4 regions of the Erwinia psychrophila genome follow, and region 3 is predicted to be linked to each of the others. Evidence: predicted binding sites of a transcription regulator. Region 3 holds the regulator's gene; each other region holds the start of a gene.

Region 1 (7,187 bases), on a different contig from region 3:
TGACCGGTGAAAATCGCCAGCGGGAAGTTCCACGGGCTGATGCAGACAACCGGTCCCAGCGGACGGTGAGTTTCGTTATCAAAGTCGTCGCGCACCTGGCCCGCATAGTAATAGAGGAAGTCGACCGCTTCGCGGACTTCAGCAATCGCATTGCTGAACGTTTTCCCCGCCTCACGGACCAGAATGCCGATCAGACGCTGAAGCTGGCCGTCCATCATTACGGCGGCACGTTCAAGAATAGCGGCGCGCTCTTCCGGTGGCGTGGCGAACCAGATTGGGCCGGCATTCTCGGCCGCATCCAGCGCGGTGGAGACGTCATTCTCGCTCGCGTACTGCACATAGCCGACGATGTCCCCCGGCTCGGCAGGGTTAGTCACCGGCAGGCGTTCGCCTTCTTCCACCTGGCCATCTATCAGCGGCAGCGCCTGCCAGGAGTGAGTCGCGCTGTTGAGCAGGGCGCTGGAGAGCGAGGCGAGACGGTGTTCATTGGCAAGATCCAGCCCCGACGAGTTGACGCGTTTGCTGCCGTAGAGGTCGCGCGGCAGCGGGATTTTTGGATGCGGCAGGCCGATGGCACCTTCCTTGCCCGCCAGCTTTTCAACTTCTTCTACCGGATCGGCGATCAGCTCTTCAATCGGCAGCGTGTGATCGGCGATACGGTTAACGAACGACGTATTGGCACCATTTTCCAGCAGGCGACGCACCAGGTAGGCCAGCAGCGTTTCATGCGTGCCGACCGGCGCATAAATCCGGCAGGGGCGGTTCAGCTTGCCGTCAGCCACTTTGCCCACCACCTGCTCATAGAGCGGCTCGCCCATACCGTGCAGGCACTGGAATTCATACTGTCCCGGATAGTAGTTATTGCCCGCCAGCTGATAGATAGCGGCCAGAGAGTGCGCGTTATGGGTGGCAAACTGCGGATAGATAAGGTTTGGCACCGCCAGCAGCTTGCGGGCACAGGCCAGGTAAGAGATATCGGTATAGACCTTACGGGTATAAACCGGATAGCCTTCCAGCCCCTCCATCTGGGCGCGTTTGATTTCACTGTCCCAGTAGGCGCCTTTCACCAGTCGGATCATCAGCCGGCGACGGCTGCGCTGGGCAAGATCGATCAGGCCATCGATCACAAACGGACAGCGTTTCTGATAGGCCTGGATCACAAAGCCGATGCCGTTCCAGCCTTCCAGCTCCGGCTCAAAGCAGAGCCTTTCCAGCAGATCCAGCGACAGCTCCAGGCGGTCAGCTTCTTCGGCATCGATATTGATGCCGATATCATAGGAGCGTGCCAGCAGGGTCAGGGATTTGAGAATAGGGTAAAGCTCGCTCATCACCCGGTCGTACTGCGCCCGGCTGTAGCGGGGGTGCAGAGCGGAAAGCTTGATCGAAATGCCCGGCCCTTCATAGATACCGCGCCCGTTGGACGCTTTGCCGATGGCATGGATCGCCTGCTGATAGGAGACGAGGTAGGCTTTGGCATCTTCCGCCGTCAGCGCCGCTTCCCCCAGCATATCGTAAGAGTAGCGGAAGCCTTTATCTTCCAGCTTGCGGGCATTAGCCAGCGCTTCCGCAATAGTTTCACCAGTGACAAACTGTTCGCCCATCAGGCGCATCGCCATATCCACGCCTTTACGGATCAGCGGCTCACCGCTTTTACCGATAATACGGTTTAGTGAGCGGGAGAGGTTCGCTTCATTGTGGGTCGAGACCAGGCGCCCGGTAAAGAGCAGTCCCCAGGTGGCGGCGTTCACAAAGAGCGACGCGCTGCGGCCCAGGTGCGACTGCCAGTTACCGTTGCTGATTTTATCGCGGATTAAGGCGTCGCGGGTGGGCTTATCGGGAATGCGCAGCAGCGCCTCCGCCAGACACATCAGGGCGACACCTTCCTGTGAGGAGAGCGAAAACTCCTGAAGCAGGCTTTGCACCATTCCGGCGCGTCCGGTTGCCCCTTTCTGATGCCGGAGCTTCTCTGCCAGCTGGTGTGCCAGACGATGAGTTTGCTGAGCAAGCGGGGCAGGCAGGCGCGCCTGCTCAAGGATCATCGGGACGGATTCCGTTTCAGGACGTCGCCAGGCGGAGGTGATCGCAGCCCGGGTCACCGACTGCGGCAGGATCTGCTCGGCAAAATCCAGGAAGGGTTGGCGCGCCTCTTCTTCAGGACGCTCATCGCCTTCCTGAGAAGATGACTGAACGGGGAATTCAGGCAGGGTAGTGCCTTTCTCCAGCTGCTCAAGGTAGTTAAATATCGCCTGCTTGATTAGCCAGTGTGGGGTACGGTCAATCTGACCGGCGGCCAGCTTGATACGCTCACGCGTCGCATCATCCAGCTTCACGCCCATGGTAGTTGTGGCCATGCCTGAAAACTCCTTCATCGAAAAATACGTTGTTAGCGAGCAATATCATACAAGTTGCAACTTTGTGCAACCGTGTTAAATGTGACCGCCCACGCAGAGTTATTAGCCGGCCCGGTGAAAGCGGCACGGTAATTGCTGCAATCGTTCCGGCTGATTCTCTGCAAGCCGGTAGTACAGGGCATATCGCGCGTCAGTCAGGAGGTGCAACTCTGTAACTGTGATCCAGTACTACCTCCTGCTTGCTGACCTGTGACGCAGGGTGAATTTGCTGTAACTGATGTGTTAAAAGATTTGTACGAGTAGTCGCTTTACGGCAGGATACACCGCCTCGGGAGCCAGGAAACCGCGCCGTTACGTTCCAACGGTGCGGCATTAACCCGATGCGATAGCGCATTAACAACAATAAGTGGAGAAACTGGATGACAGTAAGTACACCCATGATGGTGACCTTTTGCGTTTATATCCTCGGCATGGTGCTGATTGGTTTTATTGCATACCGGTCTACAAAAAACTTCGACGACTATATCCTTGGTGGCCGCAGCCTGGGCAGTCTGGTTACCGCGCTTTCTGCCGGAGCGTCCGATATGAGCGGCTGGCTGCTGATGGGTCTGCCCGGTGCGATTTTCCTGTCGGGCATTTCTGAAAGCTGGATTGCCATCGGCCTGACGCTTGGCGCTTACCTCAACTGGAAGATTGTGGCGGGCCGGCTGCGCGTGCAGACTGAGCATCACGATAACGCCCTGACGCTGCCGGACTATTTCTCCAGCCGCTTCGAAGACAAGAGTAAGATGCTGCGCGTGATCTCCGCGCTGGTGATTCTGGTCTTTTTCACCATCTACTGTGCTTCCGGTATCGTCGCAGGCGCGCGACTCTTTGAAAGCACTTTTGGGATGAGCTATGAAACTGCCCTCTGGGCCGGTGCCGCAGCGACGATTCTTTATACCTTTGTAGGCGGATTCCTGGCGGTTAGCTGGACGGATACCATCCAGGCCGCGCTGATGTTTTTTGCCCTGATCCTGACGCCGGTCTTCGTTATTCTGGCCGTCGGTGGCCTCGACGACTCACTGGCAGTGATTGAGGCGAAGAGCTTTGAAAACCTCGATATGCTGAAAAACCTCAACTTCATCGCGGTGATCTCCCTGCTGGGCTGGGGCCTGGGCTACTTCGGTCAGCCGCATATTCTGGCGCGCTTTATGGCAGCGGACTCCCACCGCTCCATCCGCAGTGCACGCCGTATCGGCATGGCGTGGATGATCCTTTGCCTGGCCGGTTCCGTGGCGGTGGGCTTCTTCGGCATCGCTTACTTCCAGAACAACCCTGCCCAGGCCGCTGGTGTTTCTGAAAACGGCGAGCGCATCTTTATTGAACTGGCCCGTCTGCTGTTCAATCCGTGGATTGCCGGCATTCTGCTGTCTGCCATTCTCGCCGCGGTGATGTCGACGTTAAGCTGCCAGCTGCTGGTCTGCTCCAGCGCGCTGACGGAAGATTTATATAAAAACTTCCTGCGTAAAAATGCCTCGCAGCGCGAGCTGGTCTGGGTAGGACGGATGATGGTACTGCTGGTCGCCGTGGTGGCGATTGCGCTGGCGGCCGATCCGAATAACCGCGTGCTGGGGCTGGTCAGCTACGCCTGGGCCGGTTTCGGCGCGGCTTTTGGGCCTGTCGTACTTTTCTCTCTGATCTGGAAGCGTATGACGCGCAACGGCGCGCTGGCGGGAATGATCATTGGCGCGGCAACCGTGCTGGTCTGGAAACAGTACGGCTGGCTTGATCTCTATGAAATCATTCCGGGCTTCCTGTTTGCCAGCATCGCTATTGTGGCGTTCAGCCTGATGGGACGTGAACCTTCAGCAGCGGCCCAGCAGCGCTTTGCCGTGGCGGAAGCGGAATTTAAAGCCAACTAAGCAAACCCAATACCGGGCATCATCGCGATGCCCGGTAGCGTTTTTCGCACAGCTGTGAACTGAAGCCTGAGGCGATAAGCTCGCCTCTTTCTCTTTCTCTTTCTCTTTCTCTTTCTCTTTCTCTTTCTCTTTCTCTGCTCATCTTTTGTTTTCTCCTCTCTACGGCGCACGCCTGACCGCAAGCAAGAAGTAAAAATATTCTTCCCGGCGCTTGTCTTTTTATTGGTAATAATGATAATCACTATCGTTTGTATTTACGTTTCTTTACGGCAATTTACCGTGAATGATTGATCTCCGGGGGCCCGGCATGTTTGTTCCTTTTCTCATTATGTTACGTGAAGGTCTGGAAGCGGCGCTGATTGTCAGCCTGATCGCCAGTTACCTTAAAAGAACCCACCGAAGTGAATGGTTTGGCGCACTGTGGGCAGGCGTACTTATCGCTGCTGCGCTCTGCTTCGGCGCAGGTTACTTCATCAATGAAACTACCGGCGAGTTCCCGCAGAAAGAGCAGGAGCTGTTTGAAGGGATCGTGGCCGCGATCGCCGTTTGCATTCTGACCTATATGGTCTTCTGGATGCGCAATGTCTCACGCAACGTGAAAGCACAGCTTGAGGATGCCGTTGATGCAGCGCTGGAGAAGGGCGGTAACAGCGGCTGGGCGCTGGTAGCAATGGTCTTTCTTGCCGTGGCGCGTGAAGGCCTGGAGTCCGTCTTCTTCCTGCTCGCTGCCTTTCAGCAGGATGTGGGGATATGGCCGCCGATCGGCGCTCTCTCTGGCCTGGCTACCGCCGTGATCCTCGGCATGCTGATTTACTGGGGCGGGGTGCGCCTTAATCTGGCGACGTTTTTTAAGTGGACCAGCCTGTTTATTCTGCTGGTGGCGGCCGGACTGGCTGCCGGGGCCATCCGGGCTTTCCATGAGGCGGGATTGTGGAACGGCTTCCAGTCGATCGCCTTTGACCTGAGCCAGTCGCTCCCGACCAGTACGCTGATCGGTACGCTGCTGGAAGGGATGTTTGGCTACCAGCAAGCGCCAAGCGTCAGCGAAGTTGCGGTCTGGTTTATCTATTTAGTTCCTGCACTGCTGCTGTTCTTTAAGCCAGTGTCTCCGCAGGCGGCTTCAGGCATTGCGCGCTGAGCCTTTATCCGTGCCTGCTTGTGCAGGTGCGAACACTTTTTACAGGGATTTAATTATGACACTTCGTTTTCGCCGGCACGCGCTGAATGCCGCGCTGCTCACGTTACTGACCGGTTCTGCTACGGCCCTGGCGGCTGATATTCCCCAGGTGAAAATCAGCGTCAATGACAAACAGTGTGACCCGATGAACGTCACCGTAGAGGCGGGGAAAACCCGGTTCATTATCAAGAACGACAGTCAGAAAGGGCTTGAGTGGGAGATCCTGAAAGGCGTAATGGTCGTGGAGGAGCGGGAAAATATCGCGCCAGGCTTCACGCAAAAACTTACGGCGAACCTGGAGCCTGGTGAATACGATCTCACTTGTGGCCTGTTGAGCAATCCTAAAGGCAAGCTGGTGGTAAAAGGCACCCACGCCCCCTCTGACGGTCAGCCGGATGTGATGCAGCTGGCAGGCCCAATAACGGAGTACAAAGCCTATGTTACCCGCGAAGTGAACGATCTGGTTGCCGGCACCAAAGCCTTTACCGATGCGGTGAAGGCGGGAGACCTGGAGAAAGCCAAATCCCTCTATGCCCCGACTCGCCGCCACTATGAGCGTATCGAACCGATTGCTGAACTGTTCTCCGATCTTGATGTGAGCATTGACGCCCGCGAAGACGATTATGAGAAAAAAGCGGAAGATCCTAAGTTCACCGGCTTCCATCGCCTTGAGAAAGCGCTGTGGGGTGATAAAAGTACCAAAGGGATGGAGGCTTATGCGGATCTGCTCAACCGTGACGTACTGGATCTGCAAAAGCGCATCAACGAACTGGCCTTTTCGCCCAGTAAGGTTGTGGGCGGGGCGGCAGGCCTTATCGAAGAAGTGGCCGCCAGTAAAATCTCCGGTGAAGAAGACCGCTACAGCCGTACCGATCTCTGGGACTTTCAGGCGAACGTAGATGGCGCGCAGAAAATTGTGAGCCTGCTGCGTCCCATGCTCCAGAAAGCCGATGCGCCTTTGCTGGCAAAAATCGATGGCAACTTCAGGAAGGTCGATGACGTTCTGGCTAAATACCGTACCAAAGATGGCTATGAATCCTACGACAAGCTGACGGATGCCGACCGTAATGCAATGAAAGGCCCGATTACCTCACTGGCGGAAGACCTTTCCAGACTGCGTGGAACCCTGGGACTGGATTAACCTAAGATGGCAAGACAAGCTGGTGATGACGCGGCACAGCCATCGCGTCGTCGCTTACTAAAAAAGATAGGCATCCTCAGCGGTGCCCTGGCTGTAGGCGGTGGCTGTCCGGTTCATGCTGCGTCGGACGATAAGTCTTTCTCACCGGGCGCGTTATCGCCCTCGGCAAGGGAAGAGGTTCAGTCCTTTTATGGGCAGCATCAGGCGGGCGTGACCACGCCGCAGCAGGCTGCAATGATGCTCGTGGCCTTTGACGTGCTGGCGACCGGGAAAGAAGATCTGGAGCGTTTGTTCAGGCTGTTAACCGACAGGATCGTTTTTCTGACCCAGGGCGGTAGCGCGCCGCAGGTAACCAACCCGCGCTTACCGCCGATGGATTCGGGCATTCTGGGCGAGACCATTTACCCTGATAATCTGACCATCACGCTCTCCGTGGGCCACTCGTTGTTTGATGACCGTTACGGGCTGCAACCCCATAAGCCGCTGAAGCTCCAGCGAATGACCCGCTTTCCCAATGATTCGCTGGACGCCCGCTTATGCCATGGCGACCTGCTACTGCAAATCTGTGCCAATACCAACGATACGGTGATTCATGCGCTGCGCGATATTATTAA
Region 2 (7,187 bases), on a different contig from region 3:
GCCAGTACGACCTCGACCAACGCCAACGTAAACTGTGGCAACGGCAGTATCCTGTCACTGCTCTCTTCCGACAATGTGAGGCTACAGCTGGCCAGCGCTACCTCGACCCGCAGCACGAGAGGTACGCTGAAGACGGTAAGCACCGCAACAGACAGTATTCCTGTTCAGCTTTGCCGTGAAGCCGCCTGTACCACTGAATTAACCGTGGGCGGTCCGGCAACGACCTATACGTCTGCCCAGTTACTGAACCTGGTTGGCCTGCTCGGCGGGCTGAACTTTACCTTTCCGCTCTATCTGCGCACCGTTCCCGGCGAGGTTGTGGCGGCGGGCAGCTACACGGTGGTGCTGAATGTGCTGGTGACCTATAACGTCTGTACCGGCATCGGACTGCTCGGCGCCTGCCTGCTGGGAAATCAGCAAAGAGGCTCAGGCACTCTGCCCATTACCGTCAATATGACGATAACCAATGACTGCACCACTATCACCGCGCCCGATATCAGCTTTGGCAGCGCCCCGCTGGCCGGCAGCTTTAACAGCGTCTCGCAATCCATCAACGTGATTTGTACCAAGGGAAGCACCTACACCGTCGGCCTGAGCAACGGCAATAATGCGCAGGGCGCGCAACGCTATATGGTTAGCGGAAATAACCGGCTGGCCTACGATATTTTCAAGAATGCCACGACCACGCGCTGGGGACCGGCGGGGTCAGCGCGGGTTGCCAGCACGGCGGCGAATATTGTCAGCAGCGACGGACTAACGCGAACCTATAACTATACCGCCCGGATCCTGGCGACCCAGAGTACGCCACCCGCCGGCAACTACAGCGATAGCGTGGTGGTCGATTTATCCTTCTGATCGGCTTAACGAACGGCAGGTAGGACTGAATAAGCGGGGGAAAAAAGGCAGATCGTGACGGCGCGGGGCAGAGCGTGGAGCGCGCGCTGCGCTTTTTGCGGCTCGCCGGTTGCCGGACCCGCTTCCCTTCAAAGGGGCTGAGCCGATCGGACGATCGGCTCATAAGGCGTTACTTAGCAGCGGCTTCCATTCCCATCAGGCCGATCTTCAGGTAGCCCGCCTGGCGCAGTTTATCCATCACGCTCATCAGCGTTTCATAATCCACGGATTTGTCCGCCTGGAAGAAAATAGTGGTCTCTTTATTTCCTTCCGTCTGGCCGTTCAGGGCATTAACCAGCGTCTCTTCGGTGACCGCATTATTGCCGATAAAAAGCTGCTTATCCGCTTTGATCGAGAGATAAACCGGCTTTTCCGGACGCGGCTGCGGCGCGCTGGTGGAGGCAGGAAGGTTGACGCGTACGTCAACGGTAGCCAGTGGCGCGGCGACCATAAAGATGATCAGCAGCACCAGCATGACGTCAATAAACGGCGTGACGTTAATTTCATGCATTTCGCCGTTGCTATCCAGATCTTCGTTAAATCGCATTGCCATCGCCGTCAGCCCACCCGCAGTTTCTGAGCCGGCTGCGTCCGGTGTGAACTGCTGCTGGCGGCCAGATCCAGATCGCGGCTTTGCAGCAGCAGGACCTGCGCCGCTACGTCGCCAAGCGACGCCTTATAGCTGGCGATCGTACGGGCGAAGACGTTATAGATCACCACGGCCGGAATGGCGGCGATCAGGCCGATGGCGGTCGCCAGCAGCGCTTCCGCGATGCCCGGTGCCACCACCGCCAGATTGGTGGTCTGGGTCTGGGCGATGCCGATAAAGCTGTTCATGATGCCCCAGACGGTGCCGAACAGGCCGACAAACGGCGAGATGGCACCGATGGTGGCGAGGAAACCGTTGCCCCGTCCGGCATGTCGGCTGAAGAAGGCCACCCGGCGCTCCAGACGGAAACCGGTGCGCTCTTTAATGCCGTCGTTATCGTCGGAACCTTCGGAAAGCTCCAGCTCGTTTTCAGCTTCATTCAGCAACTGCGCGCTCAGGCTGTTTGCCTTGAATGAGGCACAGGTGTCGGCCGCTTCTTTCATGGAGCGGGCGCCCGCCAGCGCCTGCTGCTCGTGCTTGAGACGACGTCTTGCCGAACCGAGTTCGAGGCTTTTGCTGAAGAAAATGGCCCAGGTCACGACCGATGCCAGCAAGAGGCCGATCATTACCACCTTAACCACGATGTCCGCATGCTGGTACATGCCCCAGACGGAGAGATCCGTCTGCATCAAATTATTCGTCACGCTGTCTCTCCAACGGAAGTCAACTGAATAGAAAAAAACCAGTGCGGATCATACCAAATCGTTGGTGAATTGATAGTGGTTATCATTACTATTTACCCGCCACGGGCCATTTAATGACCGTTTTATTGTTTTGCCTCAGGAGAGCGGCATTTTCCCGGCATCTTTCCCAGGCCGTGAAACCGCAGAATTTCCCCCCGCGCTCCGCCGTGGTAACGTGGCTGAAACACGCCACTTGCAGACAGAGCAGAAGATGACCAGTAAAAAACTCGAAACGGTGCTGATCGCCGCCGGCCGCGACAAGCGCTACACGCAGGGTTCCGTCAACAGCGTGATTCAGCGCGCCTCATCGCTGGTTTTCGACAGCGTGGCCGATAAAAAACGCGCCACTGCCGGCCGCGCCGACGGTGAGCTGTTTTATGGCCGTCGCGGCACCCTGACCCACTTTTCATTACAGGAAGCGATGACCGAACTGGAAGGCGGCGCGGGCTGCGCGCTTTATCCCTGCGGCGCCGCCGCCGTGGCCAACGCCATTCTCGCTTTTGTCTCCGCCGGTGATAATGTGCTGATGGCGGGATCGGTTTACGAGCCGACCCAGGATTTCTGTACCAAAATCCTCAGCCGGATGAACGTTTCCACCACCTGGTTCGATCACAGTATCGGCGCGGATATCGCCGATCTTGTGCAGCCCAATACCCGCGTCGTTTTTCTGGAATCCCCCGCCTCCATCACGATGGAAGTACAGGATATTCCGGCTATTGTGGCCGCAGTACGGCGCAAAGCGCCCGACGCCGTAATTATGCTGGATAATACCTGGTCTGCCGGGGTGCTGTTCCGGGCGCTGGATTTCGGTATTGATATCTCCATTCAGGCAGGCACTAAATACCTGATTGGCCACTCTGACGCGATGATCGGCACCGCCGTCGCCAGTGAACGCTGCTGGGCGCAGCTGCGTGAAAACTCCTACCTGATGGGACAAATGGTGGATGCGGACACCGCCTATATGGCCAGCCGGGGACTGCGTACGCTCGCCGTCCGCCTGCGCCAGCATGAAGAAAGCGGCCTGCGCGTGGCAAACTGGCTGGCGGAACGCCCGGAGGTCGGGGTCGTCAATCATCCGGCGCTGCCCCAGTGCCGCGGACATGAATTCTGGCAGCGTGACTTCTCCGGCAGCAGCGGCCTCTTCTCCTTCGTGCTGAAAGCGCGCCTGAGCGATCGGCAGCTGGCGGACTTTTTAGATCACTTCGAACATTTCAGCATGGCCTACTCCTGGGGCGGCTACGAGTCACTGATCCTGGCGAACCAGCCGGAAGAGCTGGCGGCCATTCGCCCCGCCAGCGCCATTACGTTCAGCGGTACGCTGATACGGGTGCATATCGGCCTGGAGAATGTTGAGGATCTGATTGACGACCTGGCGGCGGGTTTTGCACGGCTGTCGCCTGAGCGGGCTGAAGAAAAGTAAATAAACGCGCAATGGCGCCCCACGAAAGCCCTGGATCAGGGTACTGAGCGCCGATTGCGGTTACAATCGACAGATTAATGCTGTCAACGGGATATGAAATGGGTGTATTGCACGAGATTGTTCAGGCGCTCTGGCATCAGGATTTTGCCGCCCTGGCCAGGCCGGATGTCATTTGGATAGTCTACGGAATTATGTTTCTCACCCTGCTGCTGGAGAATGGCCTGCTGCCCGCCTCCTTTCTGCCCGGCGACAGCCTGCTGCTGCTGGCGGGAGCGATGATTGCCAAAGGCGTGATGGCATTTGTGCCGACCATTCTGCTCCTCACGGCGGCGGCCAGCCTGGGCTGCTGGCTGAGCTACCTGCAGGGGCGCTGGCTCGGCAATACCCGGCTGGTGAAAAGCTGGCTGATGCACTTGCCCGCCCAGTATCATCAGCGAGCCTGGAGCCTGTTTCACCGCCATGGCCTGATGGCCCTGCTGGTTGGCCGCTTTCTGGCCTTTGTCCGCACTATCCTTCCTACCATGGCCGGGATTTCTGGCCTGAAGAACAGCCGTTTTCAGCTGTTCAACTGGCTCAGCGGCGCGCTGTGGGTCACTATCCTGGTCTCTTTCGGTTACGCCATCAGCCAGGTGCCTTTTATCAAACGTCATGAGGATCAGGTGATGACCATACTGATGATCCTGCCGCTGGTTTTGCTGGTTGCGGGCCTGGTTGGCAGCCTGACGCTGATGGTTAAGCGCCGGAAATCTTCTTCCTGAGGCCCTCTTTCCGGCCTTATAGCGCGGCCTGGCGCATCCGCGTGATTTCTTCGCCGGGCGTGACGCCAAAATAGCGTTTAAATTCCCGGGAAAACTGCGAAGCGCTCTCATAGCCGACCCGCATTGCCGCCGCGCTGGCCTTTAGCCCCTCCTGTAGCATCATCATTCGCGCCTGGTGCAGACGATAGCTTTTCAGATACTGCAATGGCGAGGTGCTGGTGACCGCCTTGAAATTGTGGTGAAACGCCGAGACGCTCATATTCACCTCAGCGGCAAGCTGGTCGACGCTCAGCGTGTCGGTATAGTGATTCTCTATCCGCCTGATCGCACGGGCAATCTGGCTGAACTGGGTCTGACGGCTGATCAGCGCCAGCAGCGCACCGCCGCAGGGACCGAGCAGGACGTAATAGAGGATCTCCCGCACAATCTGCGGCCCCAGCACGCGGGCATCACGCGGATTACGCATCACATCCAGCAGCCGCTCCGCCGCGCAGAGCATCTCTTCCGTCAGCGATGAAGTATGGATGCCGCGCGTCTGCGGCTCAGGATGAAAGCTGTCGTCCGTGCCGATATCAATCAGCAAATCCTGAAGCCTGGCGGGATCGACGTTCAGCAGAATGCCCACCAGCGGCTCCTCCGGCGTGGCAAAGGTTTCACACTCAAACGGCAGCGTGACCGTCAGCATCAGGTACTTGGTCGCATCATAGTGGAAGACCGTATTACCGAGATAACCCGTTTTCTGCCCCTGAAACAGGATAACAATTCCCGACGAATACATGACCGGGGTCCGCCCACTCGGCCTGTCGGCGTAGAGCAGCTTGATGCCCGGCACCGTCGCCAGCGAAGAGGAGGTTTTCAGCGCGATAACCTGCTGCGCCAGCCGGGTACAAAGCGAAGGATGATCCATCGTCGTTTTCCATTATCAGATCGTTTTCCACCCCATCATGGCGAATTCACGCCAGATACTCCAGCCATCTGGAGGATCAGGCAATAACGCGGCAGAAACAGGCATTAAGGCTGCCGGTTTCCCATGCTGTCAGGGCTGACGGCGCCTGACTGAAGATTTCTCAAACGGCGCGATTTTCTCAACTAGACTTAACCTCACTAACCGACGCAGAACTTTCGGTTCATTCGCTGCACAGGAGATAACATGGCAGACCAACCTTTAATTAAGCTCCACGATGGCAATATGATGCCGCAACTTGGCCTTGGCGTCTGGCAGGCCAGCATTGATGAAGCGCGTACCGCGGCCGTTAAGGCGCTGAGCGTGGGCTATCGCTCCATCGATACCGCCGCGATTTATAAGAATGAAGAAGGCATTGGCCAGGCGTTACAGGAAACGGACATCCCCCGTGAGCATATTTTTGTCACCACCAAACTGTGGAACGATGACCAGTTGAACGCCGAACAGGCGATGGAAACCAGCCTGAAAAAACTTCAGCTGGAGAGCGTGGACCTCTATCTGATGCACTGGCCCTGCCCGGCAAAAGATAACTACGTCGAGGCGTGGAAAGGGATGATTGAGCTGCAAAAACAGGGGCTGACCAAAAGCATCGGCGTCTGTAACTTCCAGGAAAACCATCTGAAGCGCCTGCTGGATGAGACCGGCGTCAGCCCGGTTATTAATCAGGTGGAACTGCACCCAATGCTGCAACAGCGTACGCTGCACGCCTGGAACGCGATGCACCAGATCCAGACGGAGTCCTGGAGCCCGCTGGCTCAGGGCGGTAAAGGCGTATTCGATCAGGAGATCATCCGCAATCTGGCGAAAAAATATGGCAAAACGCCGGCGCAGATCGTCATCCGCTGGCATCTGGATAGCGGTCTGGTGGTGATCCCGAAATCGGTCACGCCGTCGCGCATTGAGGAAAACTTCAAGGTATTTGATTTCCGGCTGGAAAAACCAGAAATCAGCGAGATTGCCTCGCTGGATAAAGGGAACCGCCTGGGGCCAAATCCCGATGAGCTGAACTAAGTCCCTTCGTAAGCTGGGTGGCATCTGCCACCCATACTGCTGTGGCACCGCCCTGCCCGCTGACAAACGTCAGGTTACGGCCCACAGCGGCCCGGCCAGCCTCCACTTTCTGACGGTACCAGGCATCATATTCCGCCGCTTCCTGCTCTTTTCTTATGAACTCTCTTATGAAGTCCCGCAGCCGCTGGGCTCCGATCCGGGCCTGCTGCTTCAGGGCGCGGGATTGACCTGAAGCTGCCCTGCGGTGCCGCGATCGGCCATTTCCAGCGTCTGGCTGTAGTAGACGAACGGGAAGTGCTGCGAGGAGGCCTGTGGGAAAGAGACAAACAGTTCAACGGTGCCATCCACCCAGACGGTATCCTTCCAGCCGCGATCTTCCGCCATCGGCTGGGCGCCATTGACGTTTTTAATCAGAAACTTCACGCCCTGAATGTGGAACGCCTGTGGCAGATCGGCACGAATAATCCAGCGCTCAAAGGTGCCCTCCTGAGTGGTGACATCAATACGCTGCATATCCCAGAGCGCGCCGTTAATGCCCGGCAGATCCCCCAGCGAGAATTCCCGCGTGCGGCTGACGCTGCCTTCAATAACCTGATCCGCCAGCAGGCGCATCGGCAGATTATCGGTGACCAGCGGCAGCAGGCCGGTTGGGCGCAGCGTCAGGATCAGGGTGGAGGTAAGAATGCTGGAAGGTTCAAACAGACCGCGCAGGCGATCGACGATGCCTGCCGCTGAGCCGGCGGTAATAGAAACTTCATCCCCTTCGCTCATATCCACCAGCACTTCCCGGCGTTCGCCCGGCGCCAGC
Region 3 (7,187 bases):
TGGCGTTCGGAAAAATCGAGAACCAGTTTGTCGGTATCCTGGTCGGTATCATCTCTGCGGAGATGTATAACCGCTTCAGCCATGTTGAGCTGCCTAAGGCGCTCTCCTTCTTCAGCGGTCGTCGCCTGGTTCCTATTCTGGTTTCCTTCCTGATGATTCTGGTTGCCTTTATCCTGATGTATATCTGGCCGCTGATTTTTGGCGGTCTGGTCAGCTTCGGTGAAAGCATTCAGAAACTTGGCTCGGTCGGCGCCGGCGTTTATGCCTTCTTCAACCGCCTGCTGATCCCGGTTGGCCTGCACCACGCTCTGAATTCCGTATTCTGGTTTGACGTGGCGGGCATTAACGACATTCCTAATTTCCTCGGCGGTGCACAGTCGCTCGAAAGCGGTAAGGCCGTTGTCGGTATCACTGGCCGCTATCAGGCTGGCTTCTTCCCAATCATGATGTTCGGTCTTCCTGGCGCAGCGCTGGCGATCTATCATTGCGCCCGTCCGGAAAACCGCGCGAAGGTCGGCGGGATTATGCTGGCGGCTGCTTTTGCCGCCTTCTTTACCGGTATTACCGAACCGCTCGAGTTCTCCTTCATGTTTGTGGCGCCGGTTCTCTATTTAATTCACGCCGTGCTGACCGGTATCTCGGTATTTATCGCCGCGAGTTTGCACTGGATTTCCGGCTTCGGCTTCAGCGCCGGGCTGGTGGATATGGTGCTTTCGTCACGAAATCCGCTTGCGACCAAATGGTATATGCTGATCCCGCAGGGGCTGGTTTTCTTCGTCATCTATTACGTGGTCTTCCGCTTCACCATCAAAAGATTCAATCTGCTGACGCCGGGTCGCGAACTGGCGGTGGATGGCGATGAAAGCGATGGTTATGACGTGAACGTGGAGAATAGCGGTAATAAAGAAACTGATACTGAGTCTCTTGCGCGTCATTACATCAGTGCGGTAGGGGGATCGGATAACCTGACCGGCATCGACGCCTGTATCACGCGACTGCGCCTGAACGTGAAGGACAGCGGGGCCATAAACGAAGCCGTGGCTAAACGCCTGGGCGCGTCCGGCGTTATTCGTCTGAATAAGCAGAGTATTCAGATTATTGTCGGCACGCGGGCGGAAACCATCGCTTCTGCGATGAAAACCGTACTGAGTAAAGGCCCTGTTTCCGCTGCGGCGGCGGCAACCTCTGCGGCGTCCATCGCCTCCCCGGTGGCGCAAGCTGAACCTAAAGTGGCAAAAGGGGTGATCGGGGTACTCGTGGCACCGGTCAGCGGTGAAGTGGTTGCACTGGACCAGGTGCCTGATGAAGCCTTCGCCAGTAAGGCGGTCGGCGATGGTCTGGCAATCAAACCAACCAGCAAAACCGTTGTTTCTCCAGCCGCAGGCACCGTGGTGAAAATCTTCAACACTAATCACGCGTTCTGTCTTGAAACGGAAAAGGGCATCGAAGTCGTGGTGCATATGGGGCTTGATACCGTCGCGCTGGGCGGCAAAGGCTTCACGCGTCTGGTTGAAGAGGGCGCTCAGGTTACGGCCGGTCAGCCGGTACTTGAGATGGATCTCGACTGGCTGAATGCCAATGCCCGCTCGATGATTAGCCCTGTCGTGGTCAGCAATATTGAGGACTACAGCGGCATTACTCTGCTCGCGGGTGAAACCGTTGTGGCGGGCGAAAGCCGCCTCTGTGAGATTAATGGTTAACGGCTAAGGCCAGCTTGATGCAGGGCGGGAAGCGATTCCCGCCCTTTTTTTATCGTTAAGCCCTAACAAACGGTTGTTTCCCTTCGCCGCTTTGTGGATCATACTCCGTTATTTCACGTACTAATTGCGCTAAGCATTCCTGAGGAAATTGAGATGAGTGAGGCAGAAGCCCGCCCAACTAACTTTATTCGTCAGATTATTGACGAAGATCTGGCGAGCGGTAAGCACACCAGCGTGCATACCCGCTTCCCGCCCGAGCCTAATGGCTACCTGCATATTGGTCATGCCAAATCGATTTGCCTCAATTTTGGCATCGCCCAGGATTACCAGGGCCAGTGCAATCTGCGCTTTGACGATACCAATCCGGTGAAAGAAGACCTGGAATTCGTTGAGTCGATCAAAGAAGACGTGCAGTGGCTGGGCTTTGAGTGGAGCGGCAACGTCCATTACTCATCTGACTACTTTGATCAGCTGCATCACTATGCCGTTGAGCTGATTAATAAAGGCCTCGCCTACGTTGACGAGCTGACGCCTGAGCAAATCCGCGAATATCGCGGCTCGCTGACTTCTCCGGGTAAAAACAGTCCTTACCGCGATCGCAGCGTGGAAGAGAACCTGGCGCTGTTTGAGAAAATGCGCAACGGTGAGTTTGCCGAAGGCACTGCCTGCCTGCGCGCCAAAATTGATATGGCGTCTAACTTCATTGTGATGCGCGATCCGGTGCTCTACCGCATCAAGTTCGCCGACCATCATCAGACGGGCAGCAAGTGGTGCATCTACCCGATGTACGATTTCACCCACTGCATCTCCGATGCGCTGGAAGGGATCACCCATTCGCTCTGCACGCTGGAGTTTCAGGATAACCGCCGTCTCTATGACTGGGTGCTGGATAACATCACCATTCCGGTGCATCCGCGCCAGTATGAGTTTTCGCGCCTCAATCTTGAGTATGCGATCATGTCCAAGCGTAAGCTCAGCCTGCTGGTCAGCGAGAAGATTGTAGAAGGCTGGGATGACCCACGTATGCTGACCGTTTCCGGTCTGCGCCGTCGTGGTTACAGCGCGGCTTCTATCCGTGAGTTCTGCCGCCGTATTGGGGTCACTAAGCAGGACAACATCGTGGAGATGGCTTCGCTGGAATCCTGCATCCGTGACGATCTGAATGAGAATGCGCCAAGGGCGATGGCCGTACTCGATCCGGTGAAGCTGGTCATTGAGAACCTGCCGGCGGGTCACGAAGAGATCATCACCATGCCTAATCATCCGAACAAGCCGGAGATGGGAACGCGGGATGTGCCGTTCAGCCGGGAAATCTATATCGATCGCGCTGACTTCCGTGAAGAAGCCAACAAGCAGTACAAACGTCTGGTGCTGGGCAAAGAGGTTCGCCTGCGCAACGCTTACGTGATCAGGGCTGAGCGCGTGGCAAAAGATGAAGAGGGCAATATTACCTGCCTGTTCTGCACCTGCGATACGGAAACGCTGAGCAAAGATCCTGCTGATGGCCGTAAGGTGAAGGGCGTGATCCACTGGGTTTCTGCCGAGCATGCGCTGCCGGCCGAGTTCCGGTTATATGACCGTCTGTTCAGCGTGCCAAATCCTGGTGCGGCGGAAGATTTCCTGACGACGATTAATCCTGAGTCGCTGGTTATCCGTCAGGGCTTCGTCGAGCCAGGCCTCGGCAATGCACAGCCTTCCAGCCCTTATCAGTTTGAGCGCGAAGGCTACTTCTGTGCTGACAGTCGCTACTCCAGCGCCAGCAAGCTGGTATTTAACCGTACCGTCGGTTTACGCGATACCTGGGCAAAAGCAGGCGTATAAACGTTCCGGCCTCTGTCAGGGCTAGCGTTGACAGAGGTGGCGTACTTGTACAGGTTAAAATCCGTAATCCTTTTTTCAGGATTACGGATTTTTTTATGTCACGTCATGGAGAAGAGGGACAGGGCGCGGGATAAAGAGGACGCAATCGATCTGGTATCGCAATCCCTGCTTAACCTGTTTTACAGACGAAAAAAACCGGTGAGGTCCTCACCGGTTTTTTCTTTTTGAGCCGCAGTCGCTTCAGTAAACAGAGCGAGTGCCGATCTGGCAGCATCACCGGAACGTAAAAGCGTACAGGTCTGAATCCTGCTGCCGGGTTAATTTTTGGTTACTTATCGTGCAGCGTCTCATCTTCACGGCAGTCGCCCGTAAAGCAGTGACCATAGAGATAGAGGCTGTGGTTGCTGAGCTTGATGCCGTGCTTCGTGGCGATATCACGCTGACGGGCTTCAATAGACTCATCGCGGAACTCAATAACCTTGCCGCAGTCCAGGCAGATAAGGTGGTCATGATGATGCTGCTGGGTCAGTTCAAAGACCGACTTGCCGCCTTCAAAATTATGACGCGTCACGATACCGGCGTCATCAAACTGGTTCAGAACGCGGTAAACCGTCGCCAGACCAATCTCTTCGCCCATATCAATCAGGCGCTTATACAAATCTTCCGCACTGACGTGATGGCCTACGGGTTCCTGAAGCACTTCCAGAATTTTAAGTCGTGGAAGTGTGACTTTCAGGCCGGCCTTCTTTAATGCGGTGTTATTGTCAGTCATGCGGATATTGTCCTGTTACTTTGCTAGTCACTAAGTGGCTGAAAAGCCCTGAGCATCGGTCGTCGCTGAAAAACCAGGCGCCTCAGTATAGAACTGATACGCCGAAATGAAAACCGCGGAGGCGCTTCACCGCTGTGGGATGTAAGGGAGAAGCCGTTACATCCTGAAAAGCAGGGGCCCGTCTGTGGTGGATTACATTTCGCGCTGTCTCATCGAAGCCGCCTTTAGGGCGAAAGGCGCTGAGAAAGCCGGATGACCGATGGCGATATTGTACAGTTTTGCAGGTGAAAGTTACAAAAAAGTGCCTATTACTAATATAGGAAAAACCATGCGCCTGATGTGAGATAGCGCCCACATCAGGCGGCCAGAATCAGGCCTCAAGGATTTCCTTCAGATGCAGCTCCTCGTAAACCTGCCTGACCCACTTCTCTGTACGTTCAGCGGTCAGTTCAGGTTGACGATCTTCATCAATGGCCAGGCCGAGGAAATGATTGTCATCCGCGAGGCCTTTAGACGCTTCAAAATGATAGCCTTCCGTCGGCCAGTGGCCAACGATCACCGCGCCGTTAGGCTCTATGATGTCGCGAATAGTCCCCATCGCGTCACAGAAGTACTCGGCGTAGTCTTCCTGATCGCCGCAGCCAAACAGGGCCACCAGCTTACCGTTGAAGTCGATCTCTTCAAGAGTAGGGAAGAAATCGTCCCAGTCGCACTGGGCTTCGCCGTAGTACCAGGTGGGGATACCCAGCAGCAGAATATCAAAGGCTTCAAGGTCTTCTTTGCTACTTTTCGCGATATCATGAACCTCAGCCACCTCGTTACCGAGCTGCTTCTGGATCATTTTTGCAATGTTTTCGGTATTGCCCGTATCGCTGCCAAAGAAAATGCCTACGATTGCCATGAGTTTAATAACCTCTTGAAACTTAATGATATGGTGACTGCTGTTAAAGACAGATAACGACAATGATAGCAGACAGCCTCAGGGGGATAAACGAGTAATACTCCTGCTTTTGTCGCTTTGTGCTTTGTCCCGGTCTGCGTGCAAAGCCCTGGCGGCGGGCTTTTAACCGTTCTGTCTGACTAACTGCGCCATCACCATTTCTTCTATCAGCTCGCTGCGGCTCATATTGCGCTGCTCGGCGAGCTGGTTAAGGGCATCCACCGCGTCGCTGTTCATTTTCAGCTCGACACGCTTCAGTCCACGCACTTTATCCCGTTTAAGCTGGTTGCGTTTGTTGATACGCAGCTGCTCATCACGCGTTAGCGGATTTGTTTTAGGTCGTCCCGGACGACGCTCATCTGCAAACAGATCGATCGTGGTGCGGTCCGTGTTTTCTTTTGCCATAGAATCGAGATACTGAAAAGGCTGGATTGCTGATGAATTGGTCAGGCTGCCGGCTGAAATTTCATCAGCGACAAATTTTTAGCGCGCCATCATACCCTGTGAAAGTGGGGACGACAATGATTTAACATCCCCATAAAACTTTTGTTGTTACAGCGCGAAAAAGCGGCTGATGGCGCGTAAAACCGCTTCAGGTTTTTCCGCATGGACCCAGTGACCTGCGCCGCTGATAACATGGGCGCGCGCCTGCGGAAACTGAGCGAGCAGCGCCTCGCGGTATTCATCAGCGAGATACGCTGAGCGGTCACCCCGGATAAAGAGCGCAGGATGCGGCCAGGCGGGCAGCGTTTGCCAGCCGATGATCTCATCGTAGGCATTCCAGAGGGCTGGCACGTTAAAGCGCCATTCACCTTCATGGAATGATTTCAGTAAAAACTGAATCACCCCTTCTTCATCTATACTCTGACGCATCAGGGCGGCCGCCTCACTGCGTGACGTGATTCCCGCCGCGCTGACCGCATCGAGGGCGGCAAAAAAGCGGTCGTGATGACGTTCCCGGTAGGCGATGGGGGCAATATCGATAACTACCAGTTGCTCAATGCGCCCGGGGACCAGCGCGGTCAGCGCCATCGCGATTTTACCGCCCATAGAGTGGCCCACGACGGTGAAACGATCGATTCCCAGATCGTCAAGTGTCTCCACGACATCCTGCGCCATAGCGGGATAGTTCATCTCCTCTGAACGTGGAGAAAGGCCGTGATTGCGCACGTCAATCTGCACCACACGGCGGCGATCCTTCAGCCCCCGGGCCAGCACGCCAAGATTGTCGAGGCTGCCAAACAGGCCGTGAATCAGCACCACCGGCGCGGCGTCGGTAGCGGATTGTTCAGATTGCAGGCGAACATTCAATTTCATAGTAAAGTTCTTACAGTGGAAACGAGGGGTTAGGGTATCATGGATGGACGTATTCTGCCGAAACGGCAGGTGTGGGGCCTCCGATCTTTTTGCGGCATATTCTGACTTTTGCCGGCTTTCAGGACTGGCGCTACACCCCGGCAGGATTTAACTTTATAATCCTCATGTTAGAGCTGGTTCGAAAGGCTATTGTGCGTTTGTCATCCACAGCGTGCGTGCTGACCGGCTCTCAAGCACTAACCGTACTGGATAAAGATGAAAACTATCGAAGTCGACGAAGAACTGTACCGTTATATCGCCAGCCATACCCAGCACATTGGTGAAAGCGCCTCTGACATTTTACGGCGTATGCTTAAATTTACGGCCGGTCAGCGCGCACCAGCGGCCAGCGGTGTGGCAGCGACTTCTGCGCCTGTTGCAAAAGAGAGTGCTGCGGTGAAGGAAGAGGCGCGCCCTCTGGATCGCGTCCGCGCTATGCGCGAGCTGCTGCTCTCTGATGAATATGCTGAACAGAAAAAAGCAGTGAACCGTTTTATGCTGATTTTGTCGACTTTATACAATCTTGATCCCAAGGCATTTGCCGCCGCGACCGAATCGCTTCATGGTCGTACGCGCGTCTACTTTGCGGGTAATCAAC
Region 4 (7,187 bases), on a different contig from region 3:
AAGCGGAACGTCTCAGGGCGCGGGCGGATGGGGCGCTGTTTGAAGCGAAGCGCAGCGGGCGAAACCGCGTGCATTACGGATAATGACGGCGCAGGCTTTACGCGCCGGCTAAATGGCCGCCGTTGCGCCTTTTCAGCTCTTCCTGCATGCATTTTACCGTCTGGTACCGGTAACATATTGCGTCAATGTAAGGCGCAGTTATGCAGAAAGCGTTCTGCGACAAGGCCCGTGTTACTGGCGTGACGCTACGCTGAAGGGTAACCGCTGTCGTTTACGTACCGCTTACCGGGTATCCCACGCTGCTTTCTAAAATAGCCTGTCAGCTAAATCGCCTGCATATCCTCCTTCTGAACATTCAATCGCTGCGGCATATACATCCATTTCAGTACTGGTATAAGCTGGAAACCGATAGCGGCAAAAGACGCCAGCTTCAAAATCAGTGATTTGAACAGGAGCATGATAATGCGCAGGAAAAAAGTCGCTTATACCGTGTATCAGGGCCGGGCGGGCGATCATAATAATCTTGCTATGCCGGGTGCAAAATCCCTCGGTGAGGCCTTTACGCTGCGTGGCGGTGAAATCCCGGTCAGCATTGGCACGCCTGAACCCGCACTTAACCTCGGCTGGCGGGAAGAGCTGGATGCAGCCTTGCCCGATCTGAAGGCGGTACAGGCCCGTTTTGAAGAGGTGTTCAGCACCGGCGCGGTTTCCGTCTCCGCCATCAGCCGCTGCGCTGTGTCGCTGGCCACGCTGCCGGTAATGGCAAAACATCATCCGGACGTATGTGTGGTGTGGTTTGATGCGCACGCCGATCTCAATACGCCGGAGAGTTCCACGTCGGGTTTTCTGGGCGGGCTTGCGCTTACTGCGCCGGCAGGCTTATGGAACTCCGGCCTTGGCAGCGGCCTCAGCCTCGATCAGCTGGTGCTGGTGGGCCAGCGCGACCTCGACCCTTTTGAATCTGCGCTGATCGAACAGTACAGTATCCCTTGTATTCCTCCCGGACACAACCTTACAGAACGGTTACGTGAGGCTATTGCGGGTCGTGCGGTTTACGTTCATCTGGACTGTGACGTGCTTGAGCCGGGCATTGTGCCTACGGATTATGCCCATGAAGGCGGCCTCACCCTGGCCGAGTTGACCCTGTGTTGTGAAGTCATTGCGGCGCATAGGTTTGTGGGGATTGAGATAGCGGAGTTTCAGAACGCCTGGACGCCGGACGGCGCGCCGGTTTCCCCCGCACCGCTTATTGATGCGCTGATGCCGCTGCTGAAGTAGCCTTGTTCAGAATTTAACAAAGGCGGTTCCATTCATCCCGGGTGATCTCCCACAGCTCTGAATCCAGCTCACCGGCGATATAGTGCGCTTTGCTGGTATGGACGAGACGCATCCCCGCACTGGCCGATATTTTCTTCGAAGCATAATTTACGTTTGCTTTAGGAGCGCGTAATACTTCCCGGCCAAGCGTGTTAAACCAGAAGTCAGTGACGACTCTGGTAGCCTCGGTCATATAGCCCTTTCGCTGCCATTCAGGGACCAGCCAGAATCCCCTGTTATTGTCAGGTTCATCAGATAAGCAAATCAGTCCCGTCAGGACGTCAGGCGCTTCTTTCCTTCTTAAGGTCCAGTACCAGGCCGTGCCGTTTTCTGAGGCGGGCAGGGCAACCTTGTTAACGAAATGGAAAGCGCCATCGTCCGGAAAGGGCCAGGGAACTCTGGCGGCAAGATAACGGACAATTTCCCAGCGTGGATATACCTGCTGGATCTGTACGGCATCTTCAGTACAAAGCGGTTTCAGATAAAGGCGGGCGGTTTCAAGGGCAGGTGTCATTGATACTCCTTGTAGAGAGCGGAGAATAATTAAAATGCTTTTATCTCCGCAACTGGATGACCAGTAAGATTTCACCGGCAGTGACGGGCTATTGCAGAATAAAAACCGCCACTATAAGCAATCCCGTAGTCAGCGCTATAAATGCAGCTCCCGTTGCGAAAGCATGTACTGTTGTCTTTTCTTCTTTACGAATATCCGCAAAGCGGGCAAGCGCGCGCTGTGTATCCGGTGCGCTTATCTCTTCAAATTGTTTTTTAAAGCCCTGTCCAGCCAGCCGGGAGGCACCCTCTGCGTCCGATCTTTCCAGTATGGCCATATGCTTACCCTTTTTAAAAAAACAGTAATCTGGCATCAGCGGCGCCTTAATGACATTAACAGTCATGCATTAACATATACGATCGGATTTCATTCTGTACATCTGTAACTACGAGCCTGTTTAAAAGAGACTTAGCGGTGCAGGTGGTGGAATTTAGTCCGGCTGTCAGTCTGAATCACGTTATGCGTCCCGATCTAACTTTTTGCAAAAACAGATCGCTTCCTCCCACCCTACGTAGGGGCCATAGTTCGCTATTTCTCTGTAACCCTGTTTCTGATAGAAAGCCACTGCGCCAATATTGATCCGACGGGTTTCCAGCCAGATTTCTGAATAGCCCAAAGCCCTGGCCGAGTTTTCAAGAAAATTGACTAAAGCCGTACCGATACCCGGTAAGGAACGTACTGAAAACATTCTTTTAAGTTCGGCTATCTCCTGCGAGAGCGGTCTGAGACCGCCACACCCAATGGCTGCGCCGTTTTTATCCCGGGCCACTACCCACAGCGCTCTGCCAGACCTCATCTCAGCGCTATCAAAATGGCGCTTTCCGTTATCCCCGGTAATGCCGGCCAGCTCAGCGGAAAGTTGTTCTATCAGTGCTTGAGATTCTGGCAGCAGTGGATTGCTCTTTTCGATGCTAATCATAGTGATAATCCCTCAGGCTAGGCGTTACCCGTAAAAAGAATGCGCCTGCGGAAGCGATCCCCTTGCTGAACAAAGGCATAATTTTTCGTTTCCGACAGATTTAACCCCGGCAGGGCAGTCCCGGCAGCAACATCCTTTTACATCAATAACTAAAATGATTATACTTCTCATTCGCTTTACTGATTTCTTCACAAAAAGCCTGTAAATCAATCAGTTTAAGACGAAAACTCAGGTGAGCTTTTTTGTATGAAAGCCCCTGAATGATGCGAATCCGATCGTCCGGACTTGTGAAAATTATAAATTTTTGAGGGTTAATAATGCCTTTTTCTTTGCCTCATCTCAGGGAAACCCGTACGGCCCAGGGTGCGTCGCTTTACCGTCAGGTACCCTCGGTTTCTCTGCTCGCCGTGGTGATTGCTGCTGCTTTACAGGTACCTTATACCACTGCCGCTGAATCCACGCTGGTCGTTAGCGCCACGCCTGACAGCCCCGCCGATACGCAGAATACCGACTACAACGTGCCGGTGACCCGCGCCGGGACCAAAATGGCGCTGACCGCACGGGATACGCCACAGTCAGTGAGCGTGATTAGCAAGCAGCGAATGGAAGATCAGCAGCTGCAGTCCCTGGATGAAGTACTGAAAAATACCACCGGCGTTTCAGAATCTAACTCCGGAACCAGCCGAAGTAACTATTACTCGCGCGGGTTTATGATTGACAACTATATGGTGGACGGCATTTCCACCTCTTTTGAACCGCAGTGGAACATGGGCGATTCCCTTGCCGATACCGCGGTTTACGAGCGTATTGAAGTGGTGCGCGGCGCTACGGGGCTAATGACCGGCGCCGGTAGCCCGGCAGCCTCGATCAATATGGTGCGCAAACATGCGGACAGTCGGGAGTTTGTTGGTGATGTCACCGCCACCTATGGCAGCTGGGATAAACAGCGCTATGTCGCCGATCTCTCCGCGCCGCTGAGCGAATCTGGTGATGTGCGTGGGCGGATTATTGCGGGCTATCAGGATCAGGATAGCTGGCTGGATCGCAACAGCACCACCAAAAAGTTCCTTTACGGCGTGCTGGACGCGGATCTGACCGATGCCACTACGGTCTCGGTCGGCTATAACTATCAGGAAACGAATACGGATGGCGCGACCTGGAGCGGCCTGCCGGTTTTCTATAGTGACGGCAGCAAAACCAACTATGACCGCAGCACCAGCACCGCGCCGGACTGGGCGTATAATGACAAAACCTCAAAACAGGTCTTTGCCAGCATCCAGCACAACTTCGACAGCGGCTGGAATTTTACCGCTAACGGCACGCACACCGAGCAAGATTTCGATGGCAAGATGCTCTATATCGACGGTTTCTTCGATAAGAATACCGGCATTGGCGTCAGTCCTTATGCGGGCTCGCCGAACGTAGGTGGAACCGGCTGGAACCGCGGCACCCGCAAGCTGGATTCCGTCGATGCCTTTGCCAGCGGTCCTTTTGAGCTACTGGGTCGTCAGCATGAGCTGATGGCGGGCGTCAGCTATAGCCGCCAGCATAACCAGTACTTCAGCACCTGGAAAAACATCTCCTCGCAGGAAGTGGGCAATTTCAATGAGTGGGACGGCAGCTTCCCGGAGAGTAACTGGGATGCCTTCAGCGAAGCGCAAAATGATACCGTACATCAGAAATCGGTCTACGCCGCTACCCGCATTTCGCTCGCCGACCCGCTGCACCTGATTATCGGTGCCCGCTACACTAACTGGAGCACCAGTACCCTGACCCAGAATATGGAGAAAAATAATACCTCTCCTTATGCCGGGCTGATTTATGACATCAATGACACCTACTCAGCCTACGCCAGCTACACCACGATCTTTAAACCTCAGGCTTACCGTGACGCGAGCGGCGCCTATCTGACACCGATTACCGGCAAAAACTACGAGACCGGCTTAAAAGGCGACTGGATGAACAGCCGCCTTACCGCCTCGGTAGCAGTATTCAGGATTGAACAGGATCACGTTGGTCAGACCGATTACACTATTATCCCGGGCACTAATGAATACGCCTACACGGAAACCAACGGCACCGTCTCGAAGGGCATTGAGTTTGAGATTAACGGCGCCGTCACGGATAACCTGCAGATGACCTTTGGTGCGACGCGCTACGTTGCGCAGGATGGCGAGGGGGAAGCGTTTAACCCGAACCTGCCGCGCACCACCGTCAAACTGTTTACCAGCTACCGGCTGCCGATGCTTCAGGAACTTACCCTTGGCGGCGGCGTGAACTGGCAGACCCATACCTGGGATCATGTTGCCGGTCCGAACGGCAGCGGCAGCCTGTACGCTGAGCAGGGCAGCTATGCGCTGGTCGATCTCTTTGGTCGTTATCACGTCACCAAACAGCTGTCGCTACAGGCAAACGTAAATAACCTGTTCGACAAGTCTTACAATGTCGACGCGGGCAAAAGCCTGGTGTACGGCGCGCCACGTAACTTCTCCATCTCGGCGAACTATCGCTTCTGATGGGAATAACAGCATGCCTCCAGGCGGGGCATGCTGCTTTTGCCAGCAAATCCTGCCTCACCTCTGAATCCACAATTTCATCGTCAGAATTATTCTTGCTGCCAGGATTTCCAGTTTGATCTCATTTTTATGGGGTCTCGAAACTGCTTGTATAAGCTGAAGTATAAAACCCTAAAGTGTCTTTATCACCATTCCAAGCGCAGCCAGTATCATAATTAAACCGGCTGTTCGGAAAAGGAGTCGTTGTGCTTTTGCACTGGTGAGAAGGTGGCGTATTCTGAGCGCTGCCAGAATAAAGACCGCTCCAACACTTAGAAGGACGAATACGGTAAGCGGCACCAGCATTCCTCCCCATATCTGTAATGATACATTATCCAGCGAGATAACAAGGGGCAGTATCGCCAGGTAGAAGGCGATGGTTTTAGGGTTTCCAAGAGTTATGGTCAGCCCTGAAAACCAGGCTGATGCCAATTCTCGTTTCGTCGATTTTTGGTCAATGTTTATTGCCTGAGGCTGGTGGCACCAAAACTGCCTTGCCAGCATGCATAAATAGAATGAAGCAGCCCAGTTAATCAGCGTGAAAACAGATGTGTAAGTATGAGCGATTACTGCCAGGCCAAATACGGCAATAGAGAGGTAAATCAAATCTCCGAGAATAAGGCCGGCCAGCATAGTAAAGCCGGTTACCGCACCACCATTTACGCTACGAGCGACTAATGCAGTCATTCCTGGGCCTGGAATTGCGGCAGCTAAACCGAGAGCAGTAATGTAAGAGATGATTTGAGCAGTTCCTAACATAATTATTCCTGTTAAAATGAAATGCGGTGATGATGGTTATTTAAAAACCGTTGTTCATAGATATTTTAGTCTGAGCAACGACTGCCCGGGCAAAGACTAAGTCCTGAACGGCGAGCCCAACGGACTTAAATAGACTTCTCTGCGGATTAAGTGTTATCGGGAGAATATCTGACGTGAGCAATTCACCTATTTCAGTGCCCATATTGTCTTTGGGTAAAAATCCTTGTTGTGTTGCTTGTAGCAAACATGATGAGGAATTCCAGACGGCATCTCTGGAGTCAACGAACAGTTCCACCCCCGCATAAATATCGGCCCCGATTTCCTGAAAACCTAGGGCTGAAGCGCCAACAGCATTAATATGACAACGAGCAGGAAGGTCATTGGAATGGAGAAACGGTTCCTTTGATGCTGTTACTGTACAGATGATGTCAGCATCTGAGATAGCTTGGGCAGGCGTCATCGCGACTGTTATGGGCAGTCCCAAATGTTGCCGACACCATTCTGCAAATGCAGTTGCGCCTGTGTCACTTCTTCCCCAGATTGAAATATGCTGGAATGGGCGAATCTCCATCATCATCTGGGCGTGTTTTTTTGCCTGAATTCCAGTACCCAGGATAGCAAGACGGCTAGCATTTTTAGGAGCCAGAATATCAGTAGCCAGTGCAGATGCCGCTGCTGTACGCAATTCAGTCACTGCGGCAGCGTCAACGAGGGCTATATCGCCCTTATCAGAAGCATCATAAAGTAAAATACAACCCTCATGAGACGTCCGCTTCTTACTGTGGCTTAAATCTACCTTGACTGTTTTTAATCCAAATCCAGCATATGGACCTGCTTCAATGTAGGCGGGCATGGTTCCCATCAGGCTACCTTGTTCGGAAGCAATAACGCTCCGCAACGTCTGTTTAACTCTGCCCTGGCTTAACAGGGCAAAAGCGTCCCGGCTCAACTGTATACATTTTGAAAGAGATAAAGCTTCTTCCACTTGCTTACGATTAATGAATTCCATGGTGATTATCCATCGTTATCGTGTCGGAAAGGACTGGAATTGGGGCTCAATCTGAGTATGTGCGATACTGTTGAG

What was found. Region 3 encodes Fur, which represses iron uptake genes when iron is present. Its sites were predicted from a motif close to ATAATAATGAGAACNACTATCAA; they were not measured.
Region 1: efeU (iron uptake transporter permease EfeU) is a predicted target of Fur. The motif match lies at 4,481-4,503, and genes of this name have one in related genera.
Region 2: exbB (tol-pal system-associated acyl-CoA thioesterase) is a predicted target of Fur. The motif match lies at 2,257-2,279, and genes of this name have one in related genera.
Region 4: fhuE (ferric-rhodotorulic acid/ferric-coprogen receptor FhuE) is a predicted target of Fur. The motif match lies at 2,944-2,966, and genes of this name have one in related genera.

Annotation. Positions count from the first base shown of each region.
Region 1 covers NZ_JBCHVB010000003.1:459,128-466,314, forward strand. Annotated here, with positions in the region: gene putA (trifunctional transcriptional regulator/proline dehydrogenase/L-glutamate gamma-semialdehyde dehydrogenase) at 1-2,351, opposite strand, end outside; gene putP (sodium/proline symporter PutP) at 2,771-4,255, shown strand; gene efeU (iron uptake transporter permease EfeU) at 4,563-5,393, shown strand; gene efeO (iron uptake system protein EfeO) at 5,449-6,573, shown strand; gene efeB (iron uptake transporter deferrochelatase/peroxidase subunit) at 6,580-7,187, shown strand, end outside.
Region 2 covers NZ_JBCHVB010000005.1:58,933-66,119, forward strand. Annotated here, with positions in the region: gene AAH446_RS13375 (Csu type fimbrial protein) at 1-855, shown strand, start outside; gene exbD (TonB system transport protein ExbD) at 1,025-1,447, opposite strand; gene exbB (tol-pal system-associated acyl-CoA thioesterase) at 1,453-2,187, opposite strand; gene metC (cystathionine beta-lyase) at 2,438-3,646, shown strand; gene AAH446_RS13395 (DedA family protein) at 3,745-4,404, shown strand; gene AAH446_RS13400 (AraC family transcriptional regulator) at 4,421-5,311, opposite strand; gene dkgA (2,5-didehydrogluconate reductase DkgA) at 5,555-6,379, shown strand; gene ftsP (cell division protein FtsP) at 6,590-7,187, opposite strand, start outside.
Region 3 covers NZ_JBCHVB010000001.1:1,192,570-1,199,756, reverse strand. Annotated here, with positions in the region: gene nagE (N-acetylglucosamine-specific PTS transporter subunit IIBC) at 1-1,700, shown strand, start outside; gene glnS (glutamine--tRNA ligase) at 1,854-3,521, shown strand; gene fur (ferric iron uptake transcriptional regulator) at 3,850-4,293, opposite strand; gene fldA (flavodoxin FldA) at 4,664-5,194, opposite strand; gene ybfE (LexA regulated protein) at 5,357-5,638, opposite strand; gene ybfF (esterase) at 5,786-6,550, opposite strand; gene seqA (replication initiation negative regulator SeqA) at 6,806-7,187, shown strand, end outside.
Region 4 covers NZ_JBCHVB010000003.1:354,700-361,886, forward strand. Annotated here, with positions in the region: gene AAH446_RS10435 (sensor domain-containing diguanylate cyclase) at 1-83, shown strand, start outside; gene AAH446_RS10440 (arginase family protein) at 463-1,278, shown strand; gene AAH446_RS10445 (GNAT family N-acetyltransferase) at 1,292-1,831, opposite strand; gene AAH446_RS10450 (hypothetical protein) at 1,920-2,183, opposite strand; gene AAH446_RS10455 (GNAT family N-acetyltransferase) at 2,328-2,789, opposite strand; gene fhuE (ferric-rhodotorulic acid/ferric-coprogen receptor FhuE) at 3,107-5,305, shown strand; gene AAH446_RS10465 (LysE family translocator) at 5,477-6,103, opposite strand; gene AAH446_RS10470 (ornithine cyclodeaminase family protein) at 6,144-7,112, opposite strand; gene AAH446_RS10475 (carboxymuconolactone decarboxylase family protein) at 7,128-7,187, opposite strand, start outside.